4 regions of the Streptomyces sp. NPDC057950 genome follow, and region 4 is predicted to be linked to each of the others. Evidence: riboswitches for the same ligand, from Rfam matches in the RefSeq annotation. Region 4 holds a riboswitch; each other region holds the start of a gene.
The links. A riboswitch is a leader RNA that binds a small molecule or an ion and turns the genes downstream of it on or off. The one in region 4 is predicted to bind cobalamin.

Region 1 (7,033 bases), on a different contig from region 4:
CTGCCCGCGCAGGGCGACCGTGACGGGTGGCCGGTGCTGCGGTCCCGGTTCGCGGGCAGGTTCGCCTCCCGCACCCGTGACGAGTGGGCGGAGCACTTCGCCGGGACCGACGCGTGCGTCACGCCCGTGCTCACCTTCGCCGAGGCGGGCGCGCACCCGCACATGGTGGCCCGGCGCACCCTGGTCGAGGTGGACGGCATCCTGCAGGCCGCGCCCGCGCCACGTTTCTCGCGCACCCCCAGCGGCCCGCCCTCGGCACCCCGCGCGGCGGGCGCGGACACCGAGTCCGTGCTCCGCGACTGGGGCGTCGAGTCCTCGCCCCCGGCGGTGCGGTCAGGGTGAGACGGCGTGCACGATGAGCGAGGCCAGCTCCGCGTACGCCTCCGCGTCGCTCAGCCCGGTGCGCGCGGCCACCTCGCCGCGCTGGATCTCCTGCATGGTGGCCGCCACGACCTCGCCCACGAACGCGGCATGGACGTCACGGAAAGCACCCGCGGCGACACCGTCCGCGATCAGCTGCCTGATCCGGGCGGCGGCGAGGCGGGTGTTGGCCTCGTACACCTCACGGGCCGGTTCGAACTGGGCCATGTCGTCGAGGAATCGCCGGGACAGCGGCCGCAACCGCTCCGCCACGCCGTTCAGATAGACCACCACGCGGTCGGCCGGCGCCGAGGTGTCCGCCACCTGCTTCTCGATGGCGGACGCCGCCTCCCGGAAGTAGTGCTTCACCGCCTCGCGGACCAACTCCTGCTTGCTTCCAGCGAGTTGGTACAGCGTCGTCTTCGAGCAGCGCAACCGCTCGGTCAGCTCGTCGAGCGTGAACGATGCGAACCCCTCCGCCGCCAGCAACGCGACGAGCCGTTCGAGAAGGTCTGTCTGGCGCGCTGTTCGACGTGTGGACGGCATGACCTCAGCGTAACCGCTCGCCTTCGCCGGGCCGGATCCCGTAGGGAAGCCCGAGCCGCCGTGCTGCGCGCGGGGCCGAACCTCGGCGACCCGTCGGCTCGCGCCGCTCCCCACGGCCGGCCTGACCCGCAGGGCACCCCTTGACCCGGATCATTCGGGTCCCGCCCGCGGCAGGCCGGCCGAGGACGGAGCGGCAGGCCGGCCGAGGACGGAAATGACTGGTCCACCGGTCCCGCCGGTCGGTAGCCTCCGTCCATGATCGAGGACAGGGAGGCGGAAACGCCTCGGGAGGTCTGCTGGCGGGGCAGGGGCGTCGCCCTCGCGCCGCTCGACGTCGACGACGCGGAGCTGATCCACGGCTGGCGTTCCGACCCCGTGGCCGCCCACGAGATCGGCATATGGCCGCGTTCCCTGTCCGCCGTGCGCGAGCGCGTCGAGCGAGACCGCGACGAGCACGACCGCGACGACTTCCTCGTCCTGCTCCCGGACGGCACGCCGATCGGCCACATCGCCCTGACGGACCAGGACATGGTCGACGGCACGGCCGAGATCATGCTGGTTCTGGACCCCGCCCACCGCGGCCGGGGCCACGGCACGAACGCCGTCGACGCGCTGGTCGACCTCGCCTTCGGTGAACTGCCCATGCACCGCGTCCAGGCGGTCACCCACACCACCAACACCGGGGCCCTCGGTGTCCTGGCCGGGGCGGGGTTCGTTCAGGAGGGGGTGCGCCGCTCCGCCTGCCTGCACCGGGGCCGCCGGTACGACGTCGCGGTGCTGGCCCTGCTCCGGGAGGAGTGGCAGGAGCTCACCCGACCCCGGTCATGGGACGTGCCGGTCACCGGCCGGTGACCCGGGCCGGGGATTCCCCGGTGGTTCGCTCCCGTACGGCGTGATCCAGGCTGCTCCGCCCTCGCTTCGCACGCTCCCGGACCTGCCGGGCGGATCCCAGGCGATCCCCGGTCCGGCGAACGAGCTCGTGCCCGGGTCAGGAGGGGCGCACCGCGGCCCGCCGCTCCAGGATGTCCAGGGCCCGTTCCGCCCACCGGATGTTCTCCTCCTCGAAGGAGCGTCCGCGCATCAGGGTGAGATAGGGGCCCACCCGCCCCGCGCGGGCCAGGAACTCGTCCTCGGTGAGTCCGTCCAGCAGGCGCGCGCGCAGCCGCTCGTAGCGGGCCAGCTTGGCGCGCGCCCACTCCAGCCGTTCGGCGATCGCCGCCCGTACGGCCGCGTCGTCGCCCGCGTCGACGGACTGGACCTTGACCAGCAGTTCGTCGCGGATGGCGGTGGGTTTCGGAGGGGCCGCCGTGAACGCGCGCAGGGCGCCGCGGCCCGCCGCGGTGAGGGAGAAGACCCGCTTGTTCGGACGCCGGTCCTGCCGCACCAGTCGGGCCTCGATGAGTCCCTCGGACGTCATCCGCTCGAGCTCCCGGTAGAGCTGCTGCGGGGTCGCCATCCAGAAGTTGGCCACCGAGGCGTCGAACTCCTTGGCCAGGTCGTATCCCGACGCCTCACCCTCCAGGAGCGCGGCGAGAACCGCGTTGCGCAATGCCATGGGCCAAGGCTAGACGGCACACACCCCCACGACTAATCTCTTACGCACCTATTCAATTAGTTGACTATGAGAGCGGGGACCACCGATGCACCCCTTCCGCAAGGCCGTGGAGGCCGGCGACCTCGCCGCGGTCGAGGAGCTGCTGGCCGACGACGTCGTGTTCACCAGCCCCGTCGCCTTCAAGCCCTACCCGGGCAAGGCGATCACCGCGGCCATCCTGCGCGGCGTCACCCGCGTCTTCACCGACTTCCGCTACGTACAAGAGATCGCGGGTGCCGACGGCCGTGACCACGCGCTGGTCTTCACGGCGAAGGTGGGCGACAAGGAGATCAACGGCTGCGACTTCCTGCACTTCGACGAGGACGGCAGGATCGACGACCTGATGGTCATGGTCCGCCCGCTCTCGGCGGCCCATGCGCTCTCCGAGGCCATGGGCGCGCAGTTCGAGCGGATCTCGCGGGAGGCGGCGGAGGCCGGGGAACGGTGAGCCGCGCCCCCGGGGGCCGGTCGTCCACGTGGTGTTTGGCGTGGCCCCCGAGGGCTACCCGCGCCGGGTGACCACGACGACGAAGACGAAGCCGACGACGAAGCCGAAACCGAAGACGAAGCAGACGTCCGCACCGGCGTCCGAGCAGGCACCGATCCGCTTCCTGGAGGACCGCTTCGACTGCGCGCAGGCATGCGCCGAGTGCGCCCTCGCCTGCGCGCTGCGGGCGAGCCGTATCGATCCCGACGGACCCGAGGTGCGGCAACTCGCGCGCCGTATGGGCCTCATGTGCGCCGAGGTGTGCGACGCGACCTGCCTCGTCCTGAACGGGCAGCACCACCGGGGCGAGGCGGGCATCCGTGTCCAGGTCGAGTGGTGCCGGTCCGTCTGCCGTGAGTGCGCGGACGTCTTCGACCGGTGTCCCGGCGCACAAGTGAGTGCGCGGGCCTGCCGCGCGTGTGCCCAGGCGTGCACGGACTTCCTCGCGACGCTGCTACCCGCCTGAGCCGCCCGCTTCCGCCGACGGGGCGAGCGGCCGTCCGGCCCGTACGTTCCAGCGCCCGGAGCGGCCGCTGAACTCGGTGGCGGTCAGAGGCGGTACGTCGACCCGCCAGAACGCCGACTCCGGTGCGCCCAACACCCGTACCACCAGCGCGCGTACCACCTCCGGCTCCACCACGGCGACGGTCCGGCCCGTCAAGCGCGCGGCCGTGTCGAGGCAGCCCGCCACCCGGTCGCAGAACGCCCGCACCGACTCACCGCCGTGCGGTGCCGCGCCGGGATCGGCCAACCACTGGGCCACCGCCTCCGGTTCCTTGGAGCCGACCTCCTCCAAGGTCGCGCCACGCCATCGGCCGACGTCCAGGCCGGCCAGCTCCGGGACGTCCAGGACCCCGTCGAGGCCCAGCGCGTCGGCGGTCTCGCGGCATCGCACGGTGGGGGAGACCCACAGCCGCTCCGCGCCCGGGACCGCGCCCGCGGCGGCCCGCGCGAGCCGCAGCCCCGCGGCGTCCACCCGGCCCCCTTCGTCGAAGCGGGCCTCCCGCAGGGCCGCGCCGATCGCGGCTGAGATCAAGATCACTCGGCTCGTCATACGTTCACTCTCGTGCGCTGTCGTGTTCGCCCGTGCCCGAAACACCCTGCCGGAACAGGGAATCCGCCGACGTCTCCCCGGTTCCGGGGCGCAACGGCGTTGCTGTCACGCGCCCTTGGCCGGGCCCCGGCTTCGCGGTACGGTCTGGATGATATTGACGACGGTTCGGCGGAAGTCCGGTGGGAGTCCGGCACGGTCGCGCCACTGTAAGCCCAGCGCACGTCACCCCTCCCAGGGGCGGCGGAGGTCGAGCGAGTCAGACCCGCGGCCGTCGTCCTGTGCACCACCGAGACGGGACGCGAGTTCCCCAGGAGGTACTGCCCCATGGCGCAGTCCGTCGCCCAGCCGACCGCCACCCCCACCGCCGTTCCCGCCAAGCTGCCGATCGGCGCGATCGTCCCCTGGGCGGTCTTCTTCGGCGTGCTGATGCTGGTCCTGCTCTACTTCGTCGGCGCCGAACAGGGCGCCACCTCCCTCGTGTCCGGCGAGAACGTCCACGAGTGGGTGCACGACGCCCGCCACCTCCTCGGATTCCCCTGCCACTGACGGCCAGGACAGAAGGGGGCGCCCGCCGGGGCGCCCCCTTACGCATGTCACCGCCATTCCCTATTTCTGGAACACGTTCTACGGTGTGCGCCGTCAGGTCCCGCCTTGGGGAGCCAGGAGGCGCCGTGCATCTCGAATACACGCCGGAGCAGCAGCGGTTGCGGACCGAACTGCGTGAGTACTTCGCCGAGCTGGTGCCCGACAACGCCTATGCCCGGTACGGCGATCCCGCGGCGCAGAAGCGGTTCTACCGTGAGACGATCCGCCGCCTCGGCACGGACGGCCGGCTCGGTGCGGGCTGGCCCGAGGAGTACGGCGGCAGCGGGCTCACGCCCATGGAGCAGTTCATCTTCTTCGACGAGGCCGCCCAGGCGGGCGTACCGCTGCCCCTGATGGCGCTGAACACCGTCGGACCGACGATCATGCAGTTCGGCACCGAGGAGCAGAAGGGCTACTTCCTGCCCAGGATCCTCTCCGGCGAGATCGACTTCGCGATCGGCTACAGCGAGCCCGACGCGGGCACCGACCTGGCCGCGCTGAAGACCCGGGCCGTACGCGAGGGCGACGAGACCACCGGGCACTACACGGTCAACGGGCAGAAGATCTGGACGACGAACGGCGACACCGCCGACTGGGTGTGGCTCGCCGTCCGCACCGACCCGGACGCCCCGCCCCACAAGGGCATCACCATGCTCCTCGTACCGACCTCCGACCCGGGTTACTCCTGCACCCTCATCAACACCCTCGCCTCGCACGACACCACCGCCAGCTACTACGAGAACATCCGCGTCCCCGTCTCCCGCCGGGTCGGTGAGGAGAACAAGGGCTGGCGGCTGATCACGAACCAGCTCAACCACGAGCGCGTCACCCTCGCAGCCCACGGCACGATGGCGATCCGTGCCCTGCACGACGTCCAGCGCTGGGCCATGGAGACCAAGCTCGCCGACGGCCGCCGGGTCGTCGACCTTCCCTGGGTGCGCCGCCGGCTCGCGCAGACCCACACCCGGCTCGACGCCATGAAGCTCCTGAACTGGCAGATGGTGAACGCCGTCCAGCAGGGCACCCTCACCCCGCAGGACGCCTCCGCGGTCAAGGTGTACGGCTCCGAGGCGCGCCGGGACGCGTACGCCTGGCTCATGGAGATCGTCGCCATGCCGGGTGTCCTGAAGGAGGGCTCGGCGGGCGCCGTCCTGCACGGCGAGCTGGAACGCGGCTACCGGTCGGCGGTGATCTTCACCTTCGGCGGCGGCAACAACGAGATCCAGCGCGAGATCATCTCGTGGATCGGGCTGGGGATGCCACGGGTGCGGCGTTGACCTGCTTGTGACGAGGCTTTTTAGTTGGCACAAAAGCGGGACAGTTGGCACCGTGGCGAGGTGCGGACCGGCAGGGTAGCGGACCTGGCTTGCAGACTGTCTGAGGCGGCTGACCTGCTGCTTCCTCAGGGCTGGTGAGGTTCGGGCGTGCTGCGCGTTCGTGTCTCCTACTGGATGATCGTGCGTGCTGAGACACGGAGGCGCAGATTCTGGTCGCAGGGAGTCCCGAGTCGTGTCTAGTCTCAGTTGTCCGCGCCAACAGAACTGCTCGCTGCTTCGTCCCTCTGGGTGAGGCCTGTTGTGATCCTCACGCTAAGGTCAGCCCCGGATCAGGATGTCGTCAATGCGGATCTGGAGGCTGGCTCCACGGTCGCAGGCGCTCGCCAGATGCGCCGCGTAGACGTCGAGTCGTCTACGGAGATGGAGCCGGGCACCGCGCAAGTCGTCTCCCTGGAGAACGGAGAGTTCCCTGGTGAGCAAGGTGACGTCACCGCCGTTGCGCTCGGATTCACGGATGACGGGGCTGTGGACAGGTTCGCCCTGAGTGGCTCCGCTCCATGCGAGGGCGGCTCCAATCTCAGGGTCGCCCTGCTCGTGAAGTCTGCGGAGGCGAGGGATGCCGGCAGTCAGAAGGTGCCACTCTTCACTCGCCATGCGCCACTCGGCCAGGCGCTGGCGGCGGTTCGCGTAGTTGATTCGGTCCTGGGTGACATCGAGGTGGTCTGCGATTTGGTCGACTCGTCGGTCGAACTCAGACCACAGCTTAGGATCGAAGCGTTTGGCGAGGCTGGATATGAGCTTGGCGGCCATCTTCGGAGTCAGGTCGAGGACCTCGGCGCTTCGGGGCCAAGAGGCGCCGGTGATGAGTCTCACGAGCCGGATAGAGGCGGCGCGGCGCAGCGCGCGCACCCTGGGGCGTTGGTCTTCTGGCATGTGATCGAGGAAGCCATCGAAGTAGGTGTCGAACCAAGGTTTCGGCAGGTAGGCCGGGACTTCCTCAACCGAGAACCGGTGCTTGCGGGCCGGTGTCCGCAGGTTGCGTAGAGTGGCGAAGAACTCGTCGAGCGGGGTGCTGAGGGCGTGTGCGAGGGCGTGCCAGGTCTTGAGAGTCCCGATCGTGCGGCCCTGCT
Region 2 (7,033 bases), on a different contig from region 4:
GCATGTCGAGTCCGGGCTCCAGCAGGGACACGTCGCCGCGGAACTTGTTGACCAGGAACCCGGCGACGAACTGCTGGTCCTCGCGGGACAGGAGCGCGACCGTCCCGAAGAACGAGGCGAACACGCCGCCGCGGTCGATGTCGCCGACGACGAGCACGGGCAGCCGCGCGTTGCGCGCGATCCCCATGTTCACGATGTCGGTCCGCCGCAGATTGATCTCGGCAGGACTGCCGGCCCCCTCACAGATCACCGCGTCATACGTGCCCCGCAACTCGGCGAGGCAGTCCAGCACGGTGCCCAGGAGCTGTCGCTGCCTACCGCCGTGGTAGCCGCGGGCCGTCATCTCGCCCACCGGCCTGCCCATGAGCACGACCTGACTGCTCCGGTCGCTGCCCGGCTTGAGCAGCACGGGGTTCATGAGCGCGGTCGGTTCCACCCGGGCGGCCTGCGCCTGCATGGCCTGGGCGCGCCCGATCTCGGCGCCCTCGCGGGTCACGAAGGAGTTCAGGGACATGTTCTGCGCCTTGAAGGGCGCGACCTTGACGCCCTGCCGCACCAGCCACCGGCAGATCCCGGCGGTCACGACGCTCTTGCCGGCGTCGGAGGTGGTTCCGGCGACGAGGAGACCGCCGCTCATGTCGTACGCCCCTTCGTGAGTGGTCCGTTGGCGAGCAGCCGCCCGGCCAGCAGCCGTCCCGCGGCACTCACGCCGAGGGCGAGCCAGCCGACGCGCCGCGACAGCCGCACGGCCCGTTCGATGTCGCCGACGCGCACGGCGCGCCCGCCGTCGTTGAGGACGGGCCGGTGCTCGATCCGGCCGGCGTACGAGAGGGTCCCGCCGAGCCGTACCCCGAGTGATCCGGCGAACGAGGCTTCCACGGGACCGGCGTTGGGGCTCGGATGCCGGCGGGCGTCGGTGCGCCAGGCGCGCACGGCCCCGCGCGGGTCGTCGCCGGCGACGGCGGCGAGCGCCGCGGTCAGCCGTGCTCCCGGCCAGCCCGCGACGTCGTCGAGGCGCGCGGAGGCCCAGCCGTAGCGCAGGTACCTGGCGGATCTGTGTCCGACCATCGCATCGAGCGTGTTCACGGCGCGGAACGCGACCAGTCCGGGCACACCGCCGACGGCTCCCCACACCAGGGCGCCCACCACGGCGTCGGAGGTGTTCTCGGCGACGGACTCCACGACGGCGCGCGCGATGCCGTCGCGGTCCAGTGCCAGGGGGTCGCGCCCGCACAGGTGCGGCAGCCGCGCTCGGGCGGCCTCGACGTCATCGGCGCCGAGCGCGGCACCGATCGCCCGCGCCTCGCGCCCGAGGGAGGTGCCCCCGACGACGGCCCACGTGGCGGCGGCGGTCAGGGCGACGGAGGCGGTACGGGAACGGCGTACGCCACGGCTCGCCAGCGCGGCGAGCACACCGGCGCCGCCGACGCAGACGGTGGTGTGCAGCGCTCCCCAGCCGCGGTGGTCGCGCCACAGCATCCGCTCCACGGCGCCCGCGGTCCGCCCGAACGCGGCGACCGGATGGCCCCGGCGGGGATCGCCGAGCAGCAGGTCGCCGAGGAGGCCGGTGGCGGCGCCGTACGCGAAGACGCGATCGGCACGCACGGGGTCAGCCCGCCGTGGGGTGAAGTGGAACCCTCGTACTCATCAAGACCCGCAACGGGCAGCCGCGCATGGCGATATGTCCTCACTCAGGGTGTCCGCGCCCTGGTTCGACGAGACCGGCGGTGAGAGTTCCTGGCTCCCGGGGAGTTCCTTCCCCGGTCACAGTGGCGGGACCGCGCCGGATTCACACCGGCTTCCTCTTCTGTCGCCGTACTTGGCTCCGGCAGTCCACCACGGGTTGCAGGACCCGTCAACTTGCCGTTGACCTGCGGGGGGAGAGTGTGCGAAGGCCCACATGGCGAGGGGCGGGGGAGGACGTGTGCGGGGGGTGCGGCACGGCATGCGCGTGGGGTGCGGGACGGCGATCCGTCCCGCACCCCACGTGAAGTGCTGCCCGTTTCAGGCTGTTTGCCGGGGCGCGGTCACTTGCCGACGATGAGATAGATCCCGTAGGCGACCGCCGCCGCGCACGCGGCGAAGCAGACGTACGCGCCGGTGACCGCGAGAGCGGCCGAACCGCCCTGGGCGGACGCGGACTCGCGCTTGGTGAGGCCGACGATGCCGAGGGTGAAGAGGCCGACGAGGGCCACGGTGACCACGAGGCTGACTCCGAAGACGGAGCCGAGGGCTGCCCAGTCGATGTTCATGCTGTTCTGTCCTTACACCGTGGCCGGGCGGGTGGGCTCCGCGTCCGGGGACGGGATGGTGGTCTTCAGATCGCCGGACAGGTCTCCGGTGACGGGGCCCGCGGGCGGCGGGGTGACCGCGGCCATCGCGGTGGTGACGACGCCGGCCGGCTCGGCGGCGTCGTTGACGTTGTCGATGGTGACCGGCTGGCGGCGGGACAGCGTCCAGATGGCGCCGGCGCCGGCGACCAGCAGCGCGCCGGTGAGGACGATGCCCCAGGTGCCCTGCTTGGTCAGGAACTCGGCGGCGGCACCGGCCAGTCCGGCGGCCGGCAGGGTCAGGCCCCAGGCGACGAACATCCGGGTCGCGGTCGACCAGCGGACGACACCGCCCTTGCGGCCGAGGCCCGAGCCCATCACGGCACCGGAGCAGACCTGGGTGGTGGAGAGGGAGAAGCCGATGTGCGAGGAGGCCAGGATGGCCGTCGCGGCGCTGGTCTGGGCGGCGAAGCCCTGCTGCGGGGCCAGGTCGGTCAGGCCCTTGCCCATCGTGCGGATGATGCGCCAGCCGCCCAGGTAGGTGCCGAGCGCGATGGCGGTACCGGCCGAGACGATGACCCAGGTGGGAGGGTTCGAGCCGGGGGCGATCACACCACCGGTGACCAGGGCGAGGGTGATGATGCCCATCGTCTTCTGGGCGTCGTTCGTGCCGTGCGCCAGCGAGACCAGACCGGCCGAGGCGATCTGGCCCGCGCGGTAGCCCTTGGCGGTCGCCTTCTGGCCGGCGCGGTCGCTGATCCGGTACGTCAGCCGGGTGGCCAGCATCGCGGCGAGTCCGGCCACGATGGGCGCGGCGACCGCGGGGAGCAGCACCTTGGTGACGACGGTCGAGCCGTTCACCGACGACCAGCCGGCCGACATGACCGCGGCGCCGATCAGACCGCCGAACAGTGCGTGGGAGGAACTGGAGGGCAGACCCAGGAGCCAGGTCAGCAGATTCCAGAGGATGGCGCCGACGAGCGCCGCGAAGATCACTTCGGTACGTATGCCCTCTTCGTTGATGAGTCCGCCGGAGATCGTCTTGGCGACCTCCACCGAGAGGAACGCACCGACGAGATTCAGCACGGCGGACATGGCCACCGCCGTCTTGGGCTTCAGAGCGCCGGTCGAGATGGTCGTCGCCATCGCGTTGGCAGTGTCGTGGAAACCGTTCGTGAAATCGAACACGAGAGCGGTGACGATCACGATTCCGAGGAGGAGCGTGATGTGTTCCATTTACCCAGGCTTCTGTTTGACGTCAGTGGCACGTGGACCGTAGGCAACCTGAGTGAACGGAAGATGAACTGAGGCAGGCTTAGGGGTGTATCGAACCATGGATCGCCCCTCCGTTTGTGCCGGTGTGGATACCGGAGGGGGGACCCAGGGTTCGAACGAAGGCGGAATATCGGGCTCCGCTAACCCTTCGCGAGCCTCTTCAGCCGGGCGCTGGATCCGTTGAAGAGATCCTGGTCACCCGGCAGGGTCCCCTTGTTGTCGTACTGCCAGAACGTCCAGGTCGACCAGCCGCCCGGCAGTGCGCCGATGTCCGCGGTGTCGTAGCGGGCCAGCCAGAGGGGGTGGTCCGCGGCGAAGGCGTGGCTGTCCCCGGTGCAGGTGTTCCACCAGTGGGCGGTCGTGTAGATCACCGGGCGGCGGCCCGTCTCCCGTTCGAGCTCGTCGCTGAAGTCCTGGATCCAGCTCACGAGCCCGGCCTTGGTCATGCCGTAACACTTGTGCTTGCTGTACGGGTTGTACTCGATGTCGAGCGCGGGCGGCAGCGTCCGGCCGTCGGCCTGCCAGGCGCCCCCGTTGCGCACGAAGTACTCGGCCTGGGTGGCACCGGACGACTTGTCCGGCACCGCGAAGTGGTAGGCGCCGCGGAGGATCCCCGCGTCGTAGGCCCCGTTGTACTGCTGGTCGAAATAGGGGTTGCGGTACGTGTGGGACTCGGTGGCCTTCACATAGACGAACCGGGCGCCCTTCGCCCTCGCCCGCTGCCAGTCGACGTACTTCTGGTGCGAGGAGACGTCGTGCCCCCTGGGTACACCGGCCGCGGTGGCCGGCGCGCCTGCGAGCCCGGTCGCGGTGGCGGCGAGCGCAGCCAAGGCGGCGCTCGCCGCGAGGGCGCGGGCGAGGGTGCGGGCGTGGCGACGGAACGGCTGGTGACCACGGGCCATGCTTCCCCCCGGAATGGCGTCGTGCACGGCAAATCCCCCAGAGGTTAGTGGAAGATCATTCAATACATGCCGATCACCGGCCAATAGCTTTAAAGAGGTGATCTGTCCGCATATGCACCCTTACGGACGTACGCCTTCCGCCCCGAAGTGCCCTCGCCGCCGCCCGGTTGGCGTCCGTCCTGGCAGGATCGCGGGCATGGCGGAGCAGCGGCGGGACGCGCGGGTCGGACGGGACGCGGGGGAGGGCGCGGACGGTGCGCGGGCGCGGGAGGTGGCGGACGCGTGGGGCGAACTCGTCGCGACGGCCCGTCGGACGGTGGCCGACGGGCTGGTCGTCGGAACCTCGGGCAACGTCTCCGTGCGGGTCGGCGACACGGTCCTGGTCACGCCGACCGGAGTGCCCTACGACCGGCTCACGCCCGACGACGCCGTCGGGGTCGGCCTCGACGGCCGGCAGACCCTCGGCGTCCTTCGTCCCACCAGCGAACTGCCGATGCATCTGGCGGTCTACCGCGCCACCGACGCGCGCGCCGTCGTCCACACCCACGCCGCGCACGCGACGGCGGTGTCCACGCTCGTGACCGAGCTTCCCCTGATCCACTACATGGCGGGCGCCCTCGGCGGACCCGCCCGAGTTGCCCCTTATGCGCCTTATGGAAGCCCCGAGTTGGCCGAGAGCATGCTTCGGGCGCTGACCCGGCGCACGGCCTGCCTCCTCCAGAACCACGGCACCGTCGCGTACGGAGACTCCCTGGACCAGGCGTACGACCGCACCGCCCAGCTGGAGTGGATGTCCCGCGTGTGGCTCCTGGCGTCGTCCGTGCCGGGACTGTCGCCCGCGCTGCTGTCGCGGGAACAGCTGGGGGAGGCGCAGGAGCGGCTGCGGGGGTACGGCCAGCCCGGCCCGGACGCGGACGGCGTGCCGGTCGCGTAACGGGCGCCACGGCGTCGTGTCGCTTCACCGCGGGACCGCGCGCCCGCTTCGTCCCGGGGCCGTGTCGCTTCGCCGCCGCCCCGGGACCCCCGTCGCCGTTCCCGGACGAGGAGCCGTCGGTCGCGCTCCCGCTGGCCGACAACGGGATGCGCCGTGAGACTGAACCCGTGCGTACTGCCAAAGCGACGGCCGCGGCCGTCACCGTAGCCCTGGCCGCGAGCGCGGCCTCCGTGGCGGTGGGACGGTTCGCCAGCGACGCCGCGCTCAAGACGTCGCCCGGCCGGCCCCTGCCCACCGAGCCCCGGCTCACCGTGCACGCAACGGCCCCGGGCCGGATCACGCTCACCCGTGCCCTGGCCTCCCGGCGACCGGGAACGTACGGACTGGCCGGCGACGGCTCGCACGCGGTCGTCGGCCCGGTCCTGGAGAACGCGCCCCACACCGCCGACACGGTCGTACGCCGCCTCGAACACGTCACCCACGGCACCCTGCGGCCCGGCGACCGGGTCTGGCTCACCCCGAACCTGTACGTCGGCAACCCGAGCACCGCGCTCGGCCTCGACCACGCCGACGTGGACGTGCCCGGCGAGCTGGGCCCGCTGCCCGCCTGGTTCGTGCCCGGTGTCCGCGACACCTGGGTGATCACCGTCCACGGCCTGGGCGCCACCCGGGAACTCCCGATGAACGTGATGCGGTTCCTGCACCGCAGCCGGCTCCCCGTCCTCGACCTCGCCTACCGGGGAGACGTCGGCGCGCCCCGCCCCCCGGACGGCCTCGGTCACCTCGGCGAGACCGAGTGGCGCGACCTGGACGCCGCGCTGCGCTACGCGGTCCGCTACGGCGCCGCGCAGGTCGTCCTCTACGGCTGGTCCACCGGCGCCACCATGGCCCTGCGCACCGCCGCCCACTCCGCCCTGCGGGACCGGATCGCCGGGCTGGTCCTGGACTCCCCCGTCCTCGACTGGGAAGCCACGCTGCGCGCCCTCGCCACCGCCCGCCACACCCCGAGGGCCCTGCTGCCGCTCGCGGTCCGGGCCGCCCAGGGCCGCACCGGACTGCACGGCGACCGCTCCTGGCAGGCCGCCGATCCCGACCGGCTCACGGTGCCGACGCTGGTGGTGCACGGCCCGGACGACGTCCTCGCCCCCTGGGGACCCTCGCGCCGACTCGCCCGCCGCCGCCCGGACCTGGTGACCCTGCACACGGTCGCGCAGGCCCCGCACGGCGCCCTGTGGAACGCCGACCCCACGGAGTACGAAGAGGTCCTGCGCCGCTTCCTGACCCCCCTGATGTAGGGGCCCTGCCCGCCGCACGGGAACCGGCGACGGCCGCCCCGGCACACGGCACCACTTCTTCCGCGCGGCGTCCGGGAGCCCCGTGCCGACCCTCCCGCGCGGCGCCGCGAGCGCTGTGCGGACCCTCCCGCGCGGCGCCGCGAGCGCTGTGCCGACCCTCCCGCGCGGCGTCCGGGAGCCCCGTGCCGACCCTCCCGCACGGCGCCGCGAGCCCCGTGCCGACCCTCCCGCGCGGCGCCCCGGCGAAGGCACCGGCAGGCTTCCGGTTGGGATCGGACCAAGTCGCACGGGGCCGCGAGCACACGTGTCGAGCCCCCGCAAAACCCCGTGCATTGGCCACCCCTGTCGCCTGCTGTG
Region 3 (7,033 bases), on a different contig from region 4:
ACGCCCTCGACGAGGCGCTCGCCCTGCCCACCGACTTCTCGGCGCGGATCGCCCGCAACACCCAGCTGCTGATCCAGCAGGAGTCGGGTACCACGCGGGTGATCGACCCGTGGGGCGGCAGCGCGTACGTGGAGAAGCTGACGTACGACCTGGCACGCCGGGCCTGGCAGCACATCCAGGAGGTCGAGGCGGCGGGCGGCATGGCGCAGGCCATCGACGCGGGCATCCCGAAGCTTCGTGTGGAGGAGGCCGCGGCCCGCACCCAGGCCCGGATCGACTCGGGCCGTCAGCCGGTCATCGGCGTCAACAAGTACCGGGTCGACACCGACGAGCAGATCGATGTCCTCAAGGTCGACAACTCGTCCGTACGGACCCAGCAGATCGAGAAGCTGCGGCGACTGCGCGCGGAGCGCGACGAGTCCGCGTGCCAGGAGTCGCTGCGCGCGCTGACGGCGGCCGCGGCGGGCACCGGCAACCTGCTGGAGCTGGCGGTGAACGCGGCCCGCGCCAAGGCCACCGTCGGTGAGATCTCCGACGCCCTGGAGAAGGTGTACGGGCGGCACGCGAGCCAGATCCGTACGATCTCGGGTGTGTACCGCAACGAAGCAGGCGAGTCGCCGTCCGTCGAGCGCACCCGCACCCGGGTGGACGCCTTCGAGGAGTCCGAGGGCCGCCGGCCGCGCATCCTGGTGGCCAAGATGGGCCAGGACGGCCATGACCGCGGGCAGAAGGTCATCGCCACCGCCTTCGCCGACCTCGGCTTCGACGTGGACGTCGGCCCGCTGTTCCAGACCCCGGCCGAGGTGGCACGGCAGGCCGTCGAGGCGGACGTGCACATCGTCGGGGTGTCCTCGCTGGCCGCCGGGCACCTCACCCTGGTCCCGGCGCTGCGCGAGCAACTGGCCGAGGAGGGACGCGAGGACATCATGATCGTGGTGGGTGGGGTGATCCCTCCGCAGGACGTGCCGACCCTGCTGGAGATGGGCGCGGCGGCCGTCTTCCCGCCGGGAACGGTGATCCCGGACGCGGCGTACGACCTGGTGGAACGGCTGGCCACCGGTCTCGGACACGGCTGAGGCCCATGGCGATCGACCTCGACTCCTATGTGAAGGGCGTACTCGACGGGAAGCGTGCGTACATCGCGCGGGCCATCACTCTCGTCGAGTCGACCCGGGCCGATCACCGGTCCCTCGGGCAGGACCTGCTGACCCAGTTGCTGCCCCACGGCGGCAACGCCCGGCGCATCGGCATCACCGGGGTGCCGGGTGTGGGCAAGTCGACCTTCATCGACGCGCTCGGCACGATGCTCACCTCGCTCGGGCACCGGGTCGCGGTGCTCGCCGTCGACCCCTCGTCGACCCGTACGGGCGGTTCGATCCTGGGTGACAAAACCCGTATGGAGCGCCTGGCGGTGGACCCCGCCGCTTTCGTCCGCCCCTCCCCCACCGCGGGCACCCTCGGCGGCGTGGCGAAGGCGACACGGGAGTCGATGGTGGTGATGGAGGCGGCGGGCTACGACGTGATCCTGGTGGAGACGGTGGGCGTCGGCCAGTCCGAGACCGCCGTGGCGAACATGGTCGACTCCTTCCTGCTGCTCACGCTGGCCCGCACCGGCGACCAGTTGCAGGGCATCAAGAAGGGGGTCCTGGAGCTCGCGGACGTGATCACCGTCAACAAGGCGGACGGCCCGCACGAGCGGGACGCGCGTTCCGCGGCACGGGAGTTGGCGGGCGCCCTTCGTCTGATGCACCCGGTGGACGCGGCGTGGACGCCCCCCGTGCTGAGTTGCAGCGCGCGCGAGTCGACCGGCCTGGAAGCCGTCTGGGAGCGCCTCGAACAGCACCGCGTCCTGCTGGACTCGACCGGCCGCCTCGCCGCCAAGCGCCGCGACCAGCAGGTCGACTGGACCTGGACGATGGTGCGCGACGAGCTCCTCGGCCGGCTGCACGCGGATCCGGCGGTACGAGCCCTCACGCCCGCCCTCGAACAGCAGGTGCGGGACGGGGAGTTGACGGCCACGCTGGCGGCGGAACGCATCCTGGGCGTGTTCGGCGGCACGCAACGCTGACGCGTCAGGGCAGTCCGCCCGTCCACGACGGGACGCGGCACCGTGTTGGTGAGACGGACACGGTGCGCGCCCGCGCCGCCCCAGGAACACGCGCCGCCGAGCCCTGGGCGACCGCGGCCGGTGTCCCATGTCACCGTCAGCGATGTGAGCCGCTCCCGCCACGGGACCGCCTCGCCCCCTAGGGTGGCCTGTGCAGCTGGTTCGCCCCGTCCGCCAGGCGGGATGCGTCGTAAGAGGGAACCCGGTGGGAATCCGGGACTGCCCCGCAGCGGTGAGTGGGAACGACCGCCGTCATACGCACTGGGCCCGACCGGGTCCGGGAAGCGACGGCCAGTAGGTGGATGCCCTTCGGGGAAGCCGCGCCCGCGAGTCCGAAGACCTGCCCGTTGCCCGCACGCGACCGTTCGCGCGCGGACATCCCGGTGACCTCGTGGGCGGGTCGGCGTACATACCGGCGGACGACCGCGCCTCGTGGCGCGGGCGGGATCCGCCCGGTTCGTCACCCCTTCGCGTCCGCGTCCCGTCGCCGGGATCCCGACGAGACATCTCGCGAAGGAGATTTCCGTGACAGCCAAGCCCGCAGCCGCGGCAGCACGAGCCACCGTGTACGGCTACCCCCGCCAAGGTCCGGACCGTGAACTGAAGAAGGCGATCGAGGGCTACTGGAAGGGCCGGACCACCGCCGGCGCCCTCCGGGAGACCGCCGCCGGTCTGCGCCGGTCGAACTGGCGGCACCTGACGGAATCCGGCGTCCACGAGGTGCCCACCGGCGACTTCTCGTACTACGACCACGTCCTCGACACCAGTGTCATGGTCGGCGCCGTCCCCGAGCGGCACCGCAAGGCCGTCGAAGCCGACCCGCTCGACGGGTACTTCGCGATGGCGCGCGGCACCCAGGACGTGGCGCCGCTGGAGATGACCAAATGGTTCGACACCAACTACCACTATCTGGTCCCTGAGTTGGGTCCGGACACGGTGTTCAGGACCGACTCCGCCCACCAGGTAGGGCACCTCAGGGAGGCGATCGCCCTCGGTCACACGGCCCGGCCCGTCCTCGTCGGTCCGGTCACCTACCTCCTGCTGGCCAAGCCGGCGCCCGGTGTCGCCGCGGACTTCGAACCGCTGACCCTGCTGGACCGGCTGCTGCCCGTCTACGCCGAGGTGCTCGCCGACCTGCGCGCGGCGGGGGCCGACTGGGTGCAGCTCGACGAGCCCGCTCTGGTCCAGGACCGCACCCCCGCCGAACTCGGCGCCGCCGAGCGTGCCTACCGCGACCTCGGCGCGCTGACCGACCGGCCGAAGCTGCTGCTCGCCTCGTACTTCGACCGGCTCGGCGACGCCCTGCCCGTACTGGCCAAGGCCCCGGTGGACGGCCTCGCGATGGACTTCACCGGCGCGGCCGCCGCCAACCTCGACGCCCTGGCCGCCGTCGGCGGCCTGCCCGGAAAGCGTCTGGTGGCCGGCGTGGTCGACGGCCGCAACATCTGGGTCAACGACCTGGAGAGGTCCCTCGGCACACTCGCCACCCTGCTCGGGCTCGCCGACCGGGTGGACGTCTCCGCCTCGTGCTCGCTCCTGCACGTACCGCTCGACGCTTCCGCCGAACGGGACATCGACCCGCAGATCCTGCGCTGGCTCGCCTTCGCCCGCCAGAAAGCGACCGAGATCGCCACCCTCGCCAAGGGCCTCGCCCGGGGCACCGACACCATCGCCGCCGAACTGGCCGCCAACCGGGCCGACCTCACCCTCCGGGCGGCCTCCGCGATCACCCACGACCCGGCGGTCCGCGCCCGCGCCGCCGCCGTCACGGCCACCGACGCCCGCCGCTCCCAGCCGTACACCGAGCGGGCCGCCGCCCAGCGTGCGCATCTGGGCCTCCCCCTCCTGCCGACCACCACCATCGGTTCCTTCCCGCAGACCGCCGAACTGCGCGCCGCACGGGCCGATCTGCGCACCGGTCGGATCGACGTCGCCGGGTACGAGGAGCGCGTCAGGGCCGAGATCGGCGAGGTGATCTCCTTCCAGGAGAGGACCGGCATCGACGTCCTGGTTCACGGCGAGGCCGAACGCAACGACATGGTGCAGTACTTCGCCGAACAGCTCACGGGTTACCTCGCCACGCAGCACGGGTGGGTCCAGTCGTACGGCACCCGCTACGTCCGCCCGCCGATCCTGGCCGGCGACATCTCACGGCCCGAACCGATGACGGTGCGCTGGACCACGTACGCCCGGTCGCTCACCACCAAGCCGGTCAAGGGCATGCTCACGGGACCGGTCACCATGCTCGCCTGGTCCTTCGTCCGCGACGACCAGCCCCTCGGCGACACCGCCCGCCAGGTGGCGCTCGCCCTCCGCGACGAGGTCGACGACCTGGAGAGCGCGGGTACATCGGTCATCCAGGTCGACGAGCCCGCGCTGCGCGAGACACTGCCCCTGCGCGCCGCCGACCGCCCCGCCTATCTGGAGTGGGCCACCGAGGCGTTCCGGCTCAGCACCGGCGGCGTACGCCCGGACACCCAGATCCACACCCACATGTGCTACGCCGAGTTCGGTGACATCGTGCGGGCCATCGACGACCTCGACGCCGACGTCATCAGCCTGGAGGCCGCCCGCTCCCACATGCAGGTCGCCCGCGAACTCGGCGCCCACGGCTACCCGCGCGAGGCCGGACCCGGGGTGTACGACATCCACTCACCGCGCGTACCGAGTGCCCACGAAGCCGCGGAACTGCTGCGCGAGGGGCTCGAGGCCATTCCCGCCGAACGGCTGTGGGTCAACCCCGACTGTGGCCTGAAGACCCGCGGCTGGCCGGAAGTGCGGTCCGCACTGGAGAACCTGGTGACGGCGGCCCGCGAGGTCCGAAGCGGCCTGGAGCCGACGGCCTCCTGACGCCGGCGTGGCCGGGGCGGACCACCCACTCGGTCCGCCCCGGCCGTCCGCCGCGCCCGCGGTCCTTCGCCGACGCTCATGGGGGCTCACCAACCTTTTCACGAACCGGCGTCGAGGGTGCGGGCCCACTCCTCGACGGTGGTGACCTCGCCGCGCCGGGTGAGGACGTCGTTCACGAGGGTGTGGTGAACCGCGCTGTCGAGGTCGGCGCAGGCGTCGGACAGGACGGTGAGCTTGTAGTCGAGGTCGGCTGCCTGCAGGGCCGTGGACAGGACGACGCCGCCGGTGCCGATGCCGGCCAGGACCAGGTGCTCGATGTCCTGGGCGGCCAGGATCTGCTGGAGGTTGTTCCCGGCGAAGGCGCTGACGCGGTTCTTGTGGACGACGATCTCGCCCTCCGCCGGGGCCACATCGGGGTGGATGGCGGCACCGGGGTCGTCGGCGGTGAAGACATGGGGCGGGAGGGAGCCGAAGACCTTGTTGCGGGGGTGGGCGTCGATGTGGCCTGGGCGCAGTCGGAGCGCGACGTGGATGACGGGGACGCCCGCGGCGCGCGCCGTGCCGAGTGCTTCCACGGCGTGCGGGAGGTAGTCGGCGGGCAGTTGGGCGAGGTGGTCGAGCTGGAGGTCCATCACGAGGAGGGCGGTGCGGGGCATGGTCTGCGCTTTCGTCCGGGTGTGCGGGAAGCCGCGGGACGGTCTATGACGCCTGTGACCCCTCTGCCGAGGTGTCCCTGTCCGTGGCACGGCCGAGTGTGCGGTCGAAGACCGTCAGGAGGAGGTAGAGCACGCCCGCGCCGAGCATGACCCAGGCGAGGTGGTGCATGCCTCCGGTGTCCGCGCGCCGCCCGAAGGAGGCGGCCGCCGTGGCGGACGCGACCATCGAGCCGACGTAGGCGAAGGTGCGCAGCAGGCCGGCCGAGGAGGCGGTCCGCTCGGGATCGGCCTGAAAGTAGACGGAGTTCTGCAGGGCCAGGCTGTTCAGCCCCTGCGGGACGCCGAAGATCAGGGCGACGAGGATCAGCGACCACACGGGGCTGTCCCCGCTGAGTGTCAGCATCACCAGACAGGCGACGACCTGCCCCAGCCCGCCGACGAGCAGTTTCCCGCGCACGCCCGTGCGCCGTCCGGAGGCGATCGAGACACCGATGGCCACCAGGAACATGGGAATCTGCGCCAGCCCGGCATGGACGGGCGAGAGCCCGAAGCCCTCCTCCGTCCACTGGGTGAACCCGTAGAGGAAGGCGTAGGAGACGATGTAGGCGACCAGCGCGCGTCCGTAGGTCGCCAGCAGTGGGGTGTTGCCGCCCAGCACCCTCAGATCGATGAACGGGGTGGGGGCCCGTAGCTCCCGCGCCGCGAACGCGGCGCTCGCGGCGATGGCGGCCACCAGCAGGTACCAGTCGCGCAGGTGCAGGTTCATCAGGAAGAGCAGCAGCGCGAGGAGCGTCACGGCGAACAGTGCCATGCCGGGCAGATCGAGCCGGGCCGCGAGGTGCCCGCGCTGCGGGGAGTCCCCGCCGGCGGGCTCCTTGGGCAGCCGGAGCAGCCCCAGCAGCACGGCCGCCACGGCCAGCGGCACGTTGAGCGCGAAGGTGGCGCGCCAGCCGCCCAGACCGATCAGGAGGCCGCCCAGCGGCGGGCCGATCACGGCGATGGTCTGGTTGGTGACGGCCAGGGCGGTCAGTACCCCGCCGGGGCTGTCCCGCCCGGTGCGCCTGGCCTCGCTGCGCAGCAGAGCCATCGCGGCTGGATACCCGGCGCACGTGCCGAACCCGAGCAGGACCCGCGAGGCGATCAGCACCCCCAGGTTCGGTGCCAGGGTGCCGACGACACCGGCGACCCCGACAAGACTCGTACTGACGAGGAAGAGCCGGCGCGGCCCGAAGACGTCGATGAGCCGGCCGACCACGGGCTGCCCGAGAGCGGTGGCCAGGTAGAGGGCGGAGACCAGCCACGCGGTCTGCGAGGGTGGTGCGCCCAGGGCGTCGCCGATGGGTATGAGCGAGACGGCGATGATCGTCGAGTTGACCGGGTTCAGGACGGAACCCAGCATCATCGGCGGCAGCAGCCGCCG
Region 4 (7,033 bases):
CTGGTGCACCTCTCCGAGGCCCCCGACGCCCAACTGCGCATGAGTGACCTGGCGAACACGTGCGGAATGTCGGTGAGCGGCACGACGAGAGTGGTGAACCGCCTGGAGTCGCAGTCGCTCGTGCTGCGCAAGAGGTGCCCGAACGACGGACGCGGGTGGCTCGCTTCCCTGACCACCGCGGGACGGACGCGCCTCGAGCAGGCATGGCCCACGAATCTCGCGAGCGTGCGGCGTCACGTCTTCTCACGCCTGGAGGGATGCGACATCGCCGCGGCCGCCCGACTGCTGGAGCGTATAGCCCCGCGATAGGGACGCGGGCCGCCCGGGGCCGGCCCGGTCGCGCTTCTCCCGGCCGACGAGTACGTCGACGCCCGGTCTCGCTCCGGGTCGAGGACGCGGGTGTCGGTGCCGAGACGGCAGGCGTGTCGCGACCAGAGGCTGCGACACGCCGCGCGGCGTCGCCCGTCGCACCCCCGCGCGATGGCCGGGCGGTTCGCCACCGCCGCCCACCGGATGCTCCGTGACCGACCGGGTCCCCGCCCCCACGCAACGGCGACGGCCACCTGAGCGACCATGGCACCGAGAAGATCGTCCTCGACCTCCGTGTCCACCGGATCCTGGAAGGAACCAACGAGAACATGCGCGTCAACGTGGCCCGCGGCCTGATGGGGGCGTTCGGATGACCGGCGCCCACGACGCCGGGGCGTTCACCGGCACCGACGAATCCGTACTCCTGCGTACCGAGGGGCGCGCCGCGTACGTCACCCTCAACCGGCCCCGGGCGCTCAACGCCCTCACTCACGCCATGGTCCGCCGCGTCGACGCCGCGCTCACGCTCTGGGAACACGACCCGGCCGTGAAGACCGTCGTCGTGACCGGCGCGGGGGAGCGGGGACTGTGCGCGGGCGGCGACATCCGCGCCATCCACGACGACGCCCGGTACGGGGACGGCACGGCGTCGACTGCCTTCTGGCGCGACGAGTACCGGCTCAACGCCCGTATCGCCCGCTACCCGAAACCGTATGTCGCCGTGATGGACGGCATCGTGATGGGCGGCGGCGTCGGTGTCTCCGCGCACGGCAACGTACGGATCGCCACCGAGCGTTCCCGGATCGCGATGCCCGAGACCGGTATCGGCTTCGTCCCGGACGTGGGCGGCACCTACCTCCTCGCTCTCGCGCCCGGTGAACTGGGCACACACCTGGCACTGACCGGAACCCCGGTGGGCGCGGGCGACGCCCTGCTGTGCGGGCTGTCCGACCACTACGTGCCGTCCGACTCCCTGCCACGACTCGTCCAGGACCTCGCTCACGCGCCCGTACGGGAAGTTCTGGGCCGTCACGTCAGGGACGCGCCGCCCGGGGTCCTCGCGGAGGCGCGGCGCTGGATCGACGCCTGTTACACCGCCGGCACCGTCGAGGAGATCGTGAGCCGCTTGCTGGACCACGGGGACATCGCGGCCAAGAAGGCTGCCGAGACCCTGCTCACCAAGTCACCCACCGCGCTCAAGGTCACCCTCGCCGCGATGCGCGGAGCCCGCCGGCCCGGCTCCCTGGAGAAGGTGCTCGACCAGGAATACCGCGTCTCCTGCGCGGCGCTCACCGAACCGGACCTCGTGGAGGGCATCCGGGCCCAGGTCATCGACAAGGACCGCGCACCGAGTTGGTCACCGCCGACGCTCGCCGAGGTCTCCGCCGCGGACGTCGCACGCTTCTTCACACCGCTCGGCGAGCGTGAACTCGGCCTCGTCGCACCCGACATCACGCGGGAGGAGCCCTCGTGAGCGGGGCCGTCGCGTTCCGTCGCGTTCATCGGGCCGGGGCATATGAGTGGCCCCTGAGCGTGTTCGCCGGGAAGCGGTCGGCCCGCTTTCCCCACCGCTGACCCACAGGTCACGGCCGCCGCCCCGCCCGGCGAGACGAAGATCACGGCGGCGGGGACGGTCTTGGCCATGAACCCGCCACGCGGTACGGTCAGTGCGATATCGACGACGGCATGGCGGAAGCCGGTGGAAATCCGGCACGGTCGCGCCACTGTGAACGAGACCCCGTCCTCAGGGGGTTTCTCAAGTCAGACCCGCAGCTGTCGTCCTGTGCACCACCGAGATGGGACGCGAACTCCCGAGGAGGTCCTGCCATGGCGCAGACCGTCGCTCCGCCGACAGCCACCCCGATGCCCGCCAAGCTGCCGATCGGCACGATCGTCCCCTGGGCGGTCTTCTTCGGCATCCTGATGCTGGTCATGCTCTATTTCGTCGGCGCCGAGCAGGGCGCCACCTCCGTCGTCTCCGGCGAGGACGTTCACGAGTGGGTGCACGACGCCCGCCACCTCCTCGGCTTCCCCTGCCACTGACGAGGGACACCGCGCACCCATGAACTCCGCAACCGTCAGAAACCTTCTCGTGCGGGGCATGCTCGCCGGCCTCGCCGCCGGTGTGCTGGCCCTCGTCGTCGCCTACTTCCTGGGCGAGCCCAGCGTCGACGACGCCATCGGATTCGAAGAGGCCCACGCCCCGGCACACGGGCACGAGGTCGAGATCGTCAGCCGCAGCCTTCAGTCCACCGGCGGCCTCGCCACCGGCGTGCTGATCTACGGGGTGGCCTTCGGCGGGATCGCCGCCCTCGCGTACTGCTTCGCACTCGGCCGCGTCGGACGCTTCAGCCCGCGCGCGACCGCGCTGCTGCTGTCCGGCTGCGCGCTGCTCGCGGTGTACGTCGTGCCGTTCCTGAAGTACCCGGCCAACCCGCCGTCCGTCGGCGACCCCGACACCATCGGCAAGCGCACGACGCTGTACTTCCTGATGATGGTGCTGAGTGTGCTGCTCGCGGTCGCCGCCGTGATCCTGGGCAAGCGGCTCGCACCCCGTTGGGGCACCTGGTACGCCACCGTCGCCGCGGTCGTCTTCTTCGCTCTCGCGATCGGAATCGCGTACGAGTTCCTCCCGGTCATCAACGAGGTCCCGAAGGACTTCCCGGCCACCTTGCTGTGGCGGTTCCGTACCTCGGCCCTCGCCATCCAGCTCACCCTGTGGACCGGCTTCGGCCTGGTCTTCGGGGAGTTGGCACAGCGTCTGCTGGCCCCGCGTCCGGCGGCGGTCCCCACGGCGGCAACTCCCGTCCCGAACTGACCGATCGGCGCAGGGACGACCTACCGAGATCGCCCCCTGGGACATCAGCGGGCGATCTCGCGCGAAGGGCCCACCGGATCCGTCCGGGGGCCCTCTCGCGTTCTCCCGGAATCCACGGCCTGCGACTCTCGGCCGGCGGCGCCGTCCGGACCCCTCGATCCGGATCCACCGGTGCCCGGGGCCCTCGACCCCGGATGCACCAGGGACCTCAACCCTGGTCGTATCAGGGGAACCTCCGCGCGGGCCGACCGGTCAGGCCGCCTGGGCGTGCCGGACGAGATGGCGGGTGTAGGCGTCCGGGGTGAAGAACAGGGGCAACTCGGTTTCCAGGGCGTTGCGTTCGAAGAGGGACCGCACCTCGTCGACGGCGGCCCACGGGTACTCGGCACCCAGTGCGGCGAGTTCGTCGTCGAGCAGCCGCAGCACCGTCTCCCGGTCGACGACACGGTGCCGTAGCCACTGCCAGATCTGTACCCGGGCGATCTCCGCGGTCGCCGCGTCCTCCATCCGGCCGTACAGGGCGACGGCCCCACTGCCGCGCAGCCAGGCATCGAAGTATCGGAGCGTGACCGCGATGTTGGTGCGCACGCCCTCCTCGGTGGGCGGCCCGCCGACGCGGCGCACGGGCAGCAGGTCCGCGGCGTCCACCCCGGTGTTGCCGCGGGTACGCTCGATCTGATGGGGCCGGTCGCCGAGTACACCGTCGAAGACCTCACGGCACACCGGCACGAGACCGGGGTGGGCGACCCAGGAGCCGTCGAAGCCGTCCTCGGCCTCACGCTCCTTGTCGAGCCGGACGCCGGCCAGTGCCGCCTCGTCAGAGGCCCGGTCCAGGCCCGGCACGTGGGCGGCCATGCCACCGATGGCGTGGGCCCCCCGCCGGTGGCAGGTGCGTACCAGCAGCTCGGTGTACGCGCGCAGGAACGGCGCGGTCATCGTCACAGCCGCCCGGTCCGGCAGCAGGACGTCCGCGCGGTGACCGAAGGTCTTGATCAGACTGAACAGGTAGTCCCGACGGCCCGCGTTGAGGCCTGCACTGTGCTCGCGCAGCGCGTGGAGGATCTCCTCCATCTCCACGGCCGCGGTGATCGTCTCGATCAGGACGGTGGCCCGGACGGTGCCGCGGGGGATACCGAGCAAGTGCTGGGCGAGGACGAAGACATCGTTCCACAGACGCGCCTCGTAGCGGTTCTCCAGCTTCGGCAGGTAGAAGTACGGGCCGTACCCGGCGTCGATCTGCCGCCGCGCGCAGTGGAAGAAGTACAGACCGAAGTCCACGAGTGGGGCCGGTACGGGTCCGCCGTCGAACTCCAGGTGTTCCTCCGTCAGATGCCAGCCTCGGGGCCGCACCATGATGGTGGCGAGCCGGTCGCCGAGCCGGTACGGCTTGCCCTCCTCCGTGGTGAAGTCGAGGCGGCGTTCGATGGCGTCGAGCAGCGTGAGCTGGCCTCCGACGAGGTTGTCCCAGGTGGGGGAGGTGGCGTCCTCGAAGTCCGCCATCCACACGTGTGCCCCGGAGTTGAGGGCGTTGACGGCCCCACGGCGGTCCGGTGGGCCGGTGATCTCGACGCGGCGGTCGCCGAGTCCGTGAGCCGGCGCCGCCACGCGCCAGGAGGGATCGGCGCGGACGGCGGCGGTGGCGAGCGGGAAGTCTAGCGGGGCTCCCGCCGCGAGCCGTATGGCCTGCCGTCCGCGCTCCTTCAGGAGTTCCCGGCGGCGCCCGGAGAAGGCCGCGGCGAGGCGGCCGACGAAGTCCAGAGCGGCGGGCGTGAGGATCTCGTCGTGGCGGTCGCCCGGTGCCGCGAGGACCCGGACGCGGTGAGTCGGTGCACTGGTGGACATGAGGTTCTCCCGTTGGAGGAGCGGGGGCCGAGGTGAGGGCCCGGCAGGGACGGTCGCCCGGCCCTCACCTGGTCATGGACAGGTGCGCGGGCGCGCCGACGGGCCCTGTGGGGCGGGTCGCGAAAGTCCTGTCGTCCGCCCGGAGGGCGTGCCGGGGATCGTGAGACAGCGGGGCATTCGCAACACGCCCTAGTGGAACTGCTCTTCCTCGGTGGAGCCGGCGAGAGCGGTGGTGGAGGAGGCGGGGTTCACGGCGGTGGAGACGAGGTCGAAGTAGCCGGTGCCGACCTCGCGTTGGTGCCTGACCGCGGTGAAGCCGTGCTCCTGGGCGTCGAACTCGCGTTCCTGGAGGTCGACGTAGGCCGTCATGCCGTACTCGGCGTAGCCGCGTGCCAGGTCGAACATGCCGTGGTTGAGGGAGTGGAACCCGGCGAGGGTGATGAACTGGAAGCGGTAGCCCATTGCGCCCAGTTCCCGCTGGAACTTGGCGATCCGGTCGTCGTCCAGAGCGGCCTTCCAGTTGAAGGAGGGCGAGCAGTTGTAGGCGAGCATCTGGTCCGGGTGCTCCGCGTGGACGGCCTCGGCGAACTCACGTGCCTGGGCGAGGTCCGGGGTGCCGGTCTCGACCCAGATGAGATCCGCGTAGGGCGCGTAGGCGAGGCCGCGGGCGATGGCGGATGCCATGCCGCCCCGCACGCGGTAGAAGCCCTCCGCCGTTCGCTCTCCGGTGACGAACTCGGCGTCACGCGCGTCGACGTCGCTGGTGAGCAGAGTCGCGGCCAGCGCGTCGGTGCGGGCGACGATGAGGGTGGGCACGTCGGCGATGTCGGCCGCCAGGCGGGCCGCGTTGAGCGTACGGATGTGCTGCGAGGTGGGCACCAGGACCTTGCCGCCGAGGTGCCCGCACTTCTTCTCCGAGGCGAGCTGGTCCTCGTAGTGGATGCCCGCCCCGCCGGCCGCGATCATCGCCTTGGTCAGTTCGAAGGCGTTCAGCGGGCCGCCGAAGCCCGCCTCCGCGTCGGCGACGATCGGAGCCAGCCAGTCGGTGGTGTCCGTGCCGCCCTCTGCGCCGGCGATCTGGTCGGCGCGCAGCAGTGCGTTGTTGATCCGACGTACCACCTGTGGAACGGAGTTGACGGGGTAGAGGCTCTGGTCGGGGTAGGTGTGCCCGGCCTGATTGGCGTCGGCCGCCACCTGCCAGCCGGACAGGTAGATCGCCTGCAGACCTGCCTTCACCTGCTGCACCGCCTGCCCGCCGGTGAGCGCGCCGAGCGCGTGGATGTAGTCCCGCTCGTGCAACTGCCGCCACAGGCGCTCGGCTCCGCGCCGGGCCAGCGTGTGCTCCTCACGGACGCTGCCGGACAGCCGTACGACGTCCTGCGCACGGTAGGTGCGCTCGATGCCTTGCCAGCGGGGATCCGTGGCCCAACGCGCCGCGAGCTCCTCGGCCTTCGTCGTCCTCGCCTCTGCCATGGCCTTCACCTTCTTCCTGGGTCGTTCGTTCTGCCAATCCCCGATCCAGCTGAGCAAGGGAGTGGCACTCTGTGTCTCCATCTGAGGTGCGGCCCGCCGTCCTCCGGCGGCGCAGCTGAGCAATGCTGTCGTGCAAGCCGATGCGGCTGCCGGGATCGCCGACGTCAGGGCGTGAATCGCGCCCGGTTGCGCGGGGCCCGCTGCCGAAGTCCGGCGGGCCGCAGTGAAACTCTGGCACTGGCACTGAGTGTCATCAACCATGGAGATGTGCCAATTTCCGCATATCTTCGAGGTCGTTTCCGCCAAGGTTGCGAAGGGTGCGAGGACAGACCTGCCCGCGTACGCCGACGACCGTCGGGACCCTCTGAGGAGTGCGGTGAGCAAGACGTTCGCGGGAGCGCGGCTGCGGCGGCTGCGCGAGGAGCGCCGGATGAGTCAGGCCGAACTGGCCCGCGTCCTGGACATCTCACCCAGTTATCTGAACCAGATGGAACACGACTCACGGCCGCTCACCGTGCCGGTCCTGCTGAGGCTGACCGAGGCCTTCGGCGTCGATCCCGGCTTCTTCTCGGAGCGCGACACCACCCGGCT

Region 1: another riboswitch for cobalamin. It lies ahead of ACFVTC_RS03265 (CbtB-domain containing protein); the one in region 4 lies ahead of ACFVTC_RS26785 (CbtB-domain containing protein).
Region 2: another riboswitch for cobalamin. It lies ahead of ACFVTC_RS06550 (cobalamin biosynthesis protein); the one in region 4 lies ahead of ACFVTC_RS26785 (CbtB-domain containing protein).
Region 3: another riboswitch for cobalamin. It lies ahead of metE (5-methyltetrahydropteroyltriglutamate--homocysteine S-methyltransferase); the one in region 4 lies ahead of ACFVTC_RS26785 (CbtB-domain containing protein).

Annotation. Positions count from the first base shown of each region.
Region 1 covers NZ_JBHVPP010000001.1:721,423-728,455, forward strand. The annotation lists gene ACFVTC_RS03230 (CaiB/BaiF CoA transferase family protein) at 1-342, shown strand, start outside; gene ACFVTC_RS03235 (TetR/AcrR family transcriptional regulator) at 334-906, opposite strand; gene ACFVTC_RS03240 (GNAT family N-acetyltransferase) at 1,162-1,758, shown strand; gene ACFVTC_RS03245 (PadR family transcriptional regulator) at 1,895-2,461, opposite strand; gene ACFVTC_RS03250 (nuclear transport factor 2 family protein) at 2,547-2,948, shown strand; gene ACFVTC_RS03255 (four-helix bundle copper-binding protein) at 3,103-3,453, shown strand; gene ACFVTC_RS03260 (histidine phosphatase family protein) at 3,442-4,041, opposite strand; cobalamin riboswitch at 4,186-4,329, shown strand; gene ACFVTC_RS03265 (CbtB-domain containing protein) at 4,366-4,587, shown strand; gene ACFVTC_RS03270 (acyl-CoA dehydrogenase family protein) at 4,713-5,903, shown strand; partial or broken gene ACFVTC_RS03275 (helix-turn-helix transcriptional regulator) at 6,945-7,033, opposite strand, start outside.
Region 2 covers NZ_JBHVPP010000002.1:523,453-530,485, forward strand. The annotation lists gene ACFVTC_RS06545 (cobyric acid synthase) at 1-637, opposite strand, end outside; gene ACFVTC_RS06550 (cobalamin biosynthesis protein) at 634-1,605, opposite strand; cobalamin riboswitch at 1,711-1,854, opposite strand; gene ACFVTC_RS06555 (hypothetical protein) at 2,028-2,252, opposite strand; gene ACFVTC_RS06560 (anion permease) at 2,265-3,506, opposite strand; gene ACFVTC_RS06565 (lysozyme) at 3,686-4,447, opposite strand; gene ACFVTC_RS06570 (class II aldolase/adducin family protein) at 4,644-5,381, shown strand; gene ACFVTC_RS06575 (alpha/beta hydrolase family protein) at 5,549-6,676, shown strand.
Region 3 covers NZ_JBHVPP010000016.1:42,497-49,529, reverse strand. The annotation lists gene scpA (methylmalonyl-CoA mutase) at 1-1,076, shown strand, start outside; gene meaB (methylmalonyl Co-A mutase-associated GTPase MeaB) at 1,082-2,068, shown strand; cobalamin riboswitch at 2,299-2,449, shown strand; gene metE (5-methyltetrahydropteroyltriglutamate--homocysteine S-methyltransferase) at 2,633-4,957, shown strand; gene ACFVTC_RS25430 (cysteine hydrolase family protein) at 5,056-5,613, opposite strand; gene ACFVTC_RS25425 (MFS transporter) at 5,657-7,033, opposite strand, start outside.
Region 4 covers NZ_JBHVPP010000017.1:109,739-116,771, forward strand. The annotation lists gene ACFVTC_RS26770 (MarR family winged helix-turn-helix transcriptional regulator) at 1-309, shown strand, start outside; partial or broken gene ACFVTC_RS26775 (acyl-CoA dehydrogenase family protein) at 552-683, shown strand; gene ACFVTC_RS26780 (enoyl-CoA hydratase/isomerase family protein) at 680-1,783, shown strand; cobalamin riboswitch at 1,949-2,099, shown strand; gene ACFVTC_RS26785 (CbtB-domain containing protein) at 2,137-2,352, shown strand; gene ACFVTC_RS26790 (CbtA family protein) at 2,372-3,127, shown strand; gene aceB (malate synthase A) at 3,380-4,969, opposite strand; gene aceA (isocitrate lyase) at 5,159-6,442, opposite strand; gene ACFVTC_RS26805 (short-chain fatty acyl-CoA regulator family protein) at 6,819-7,033, shown strand, end outside.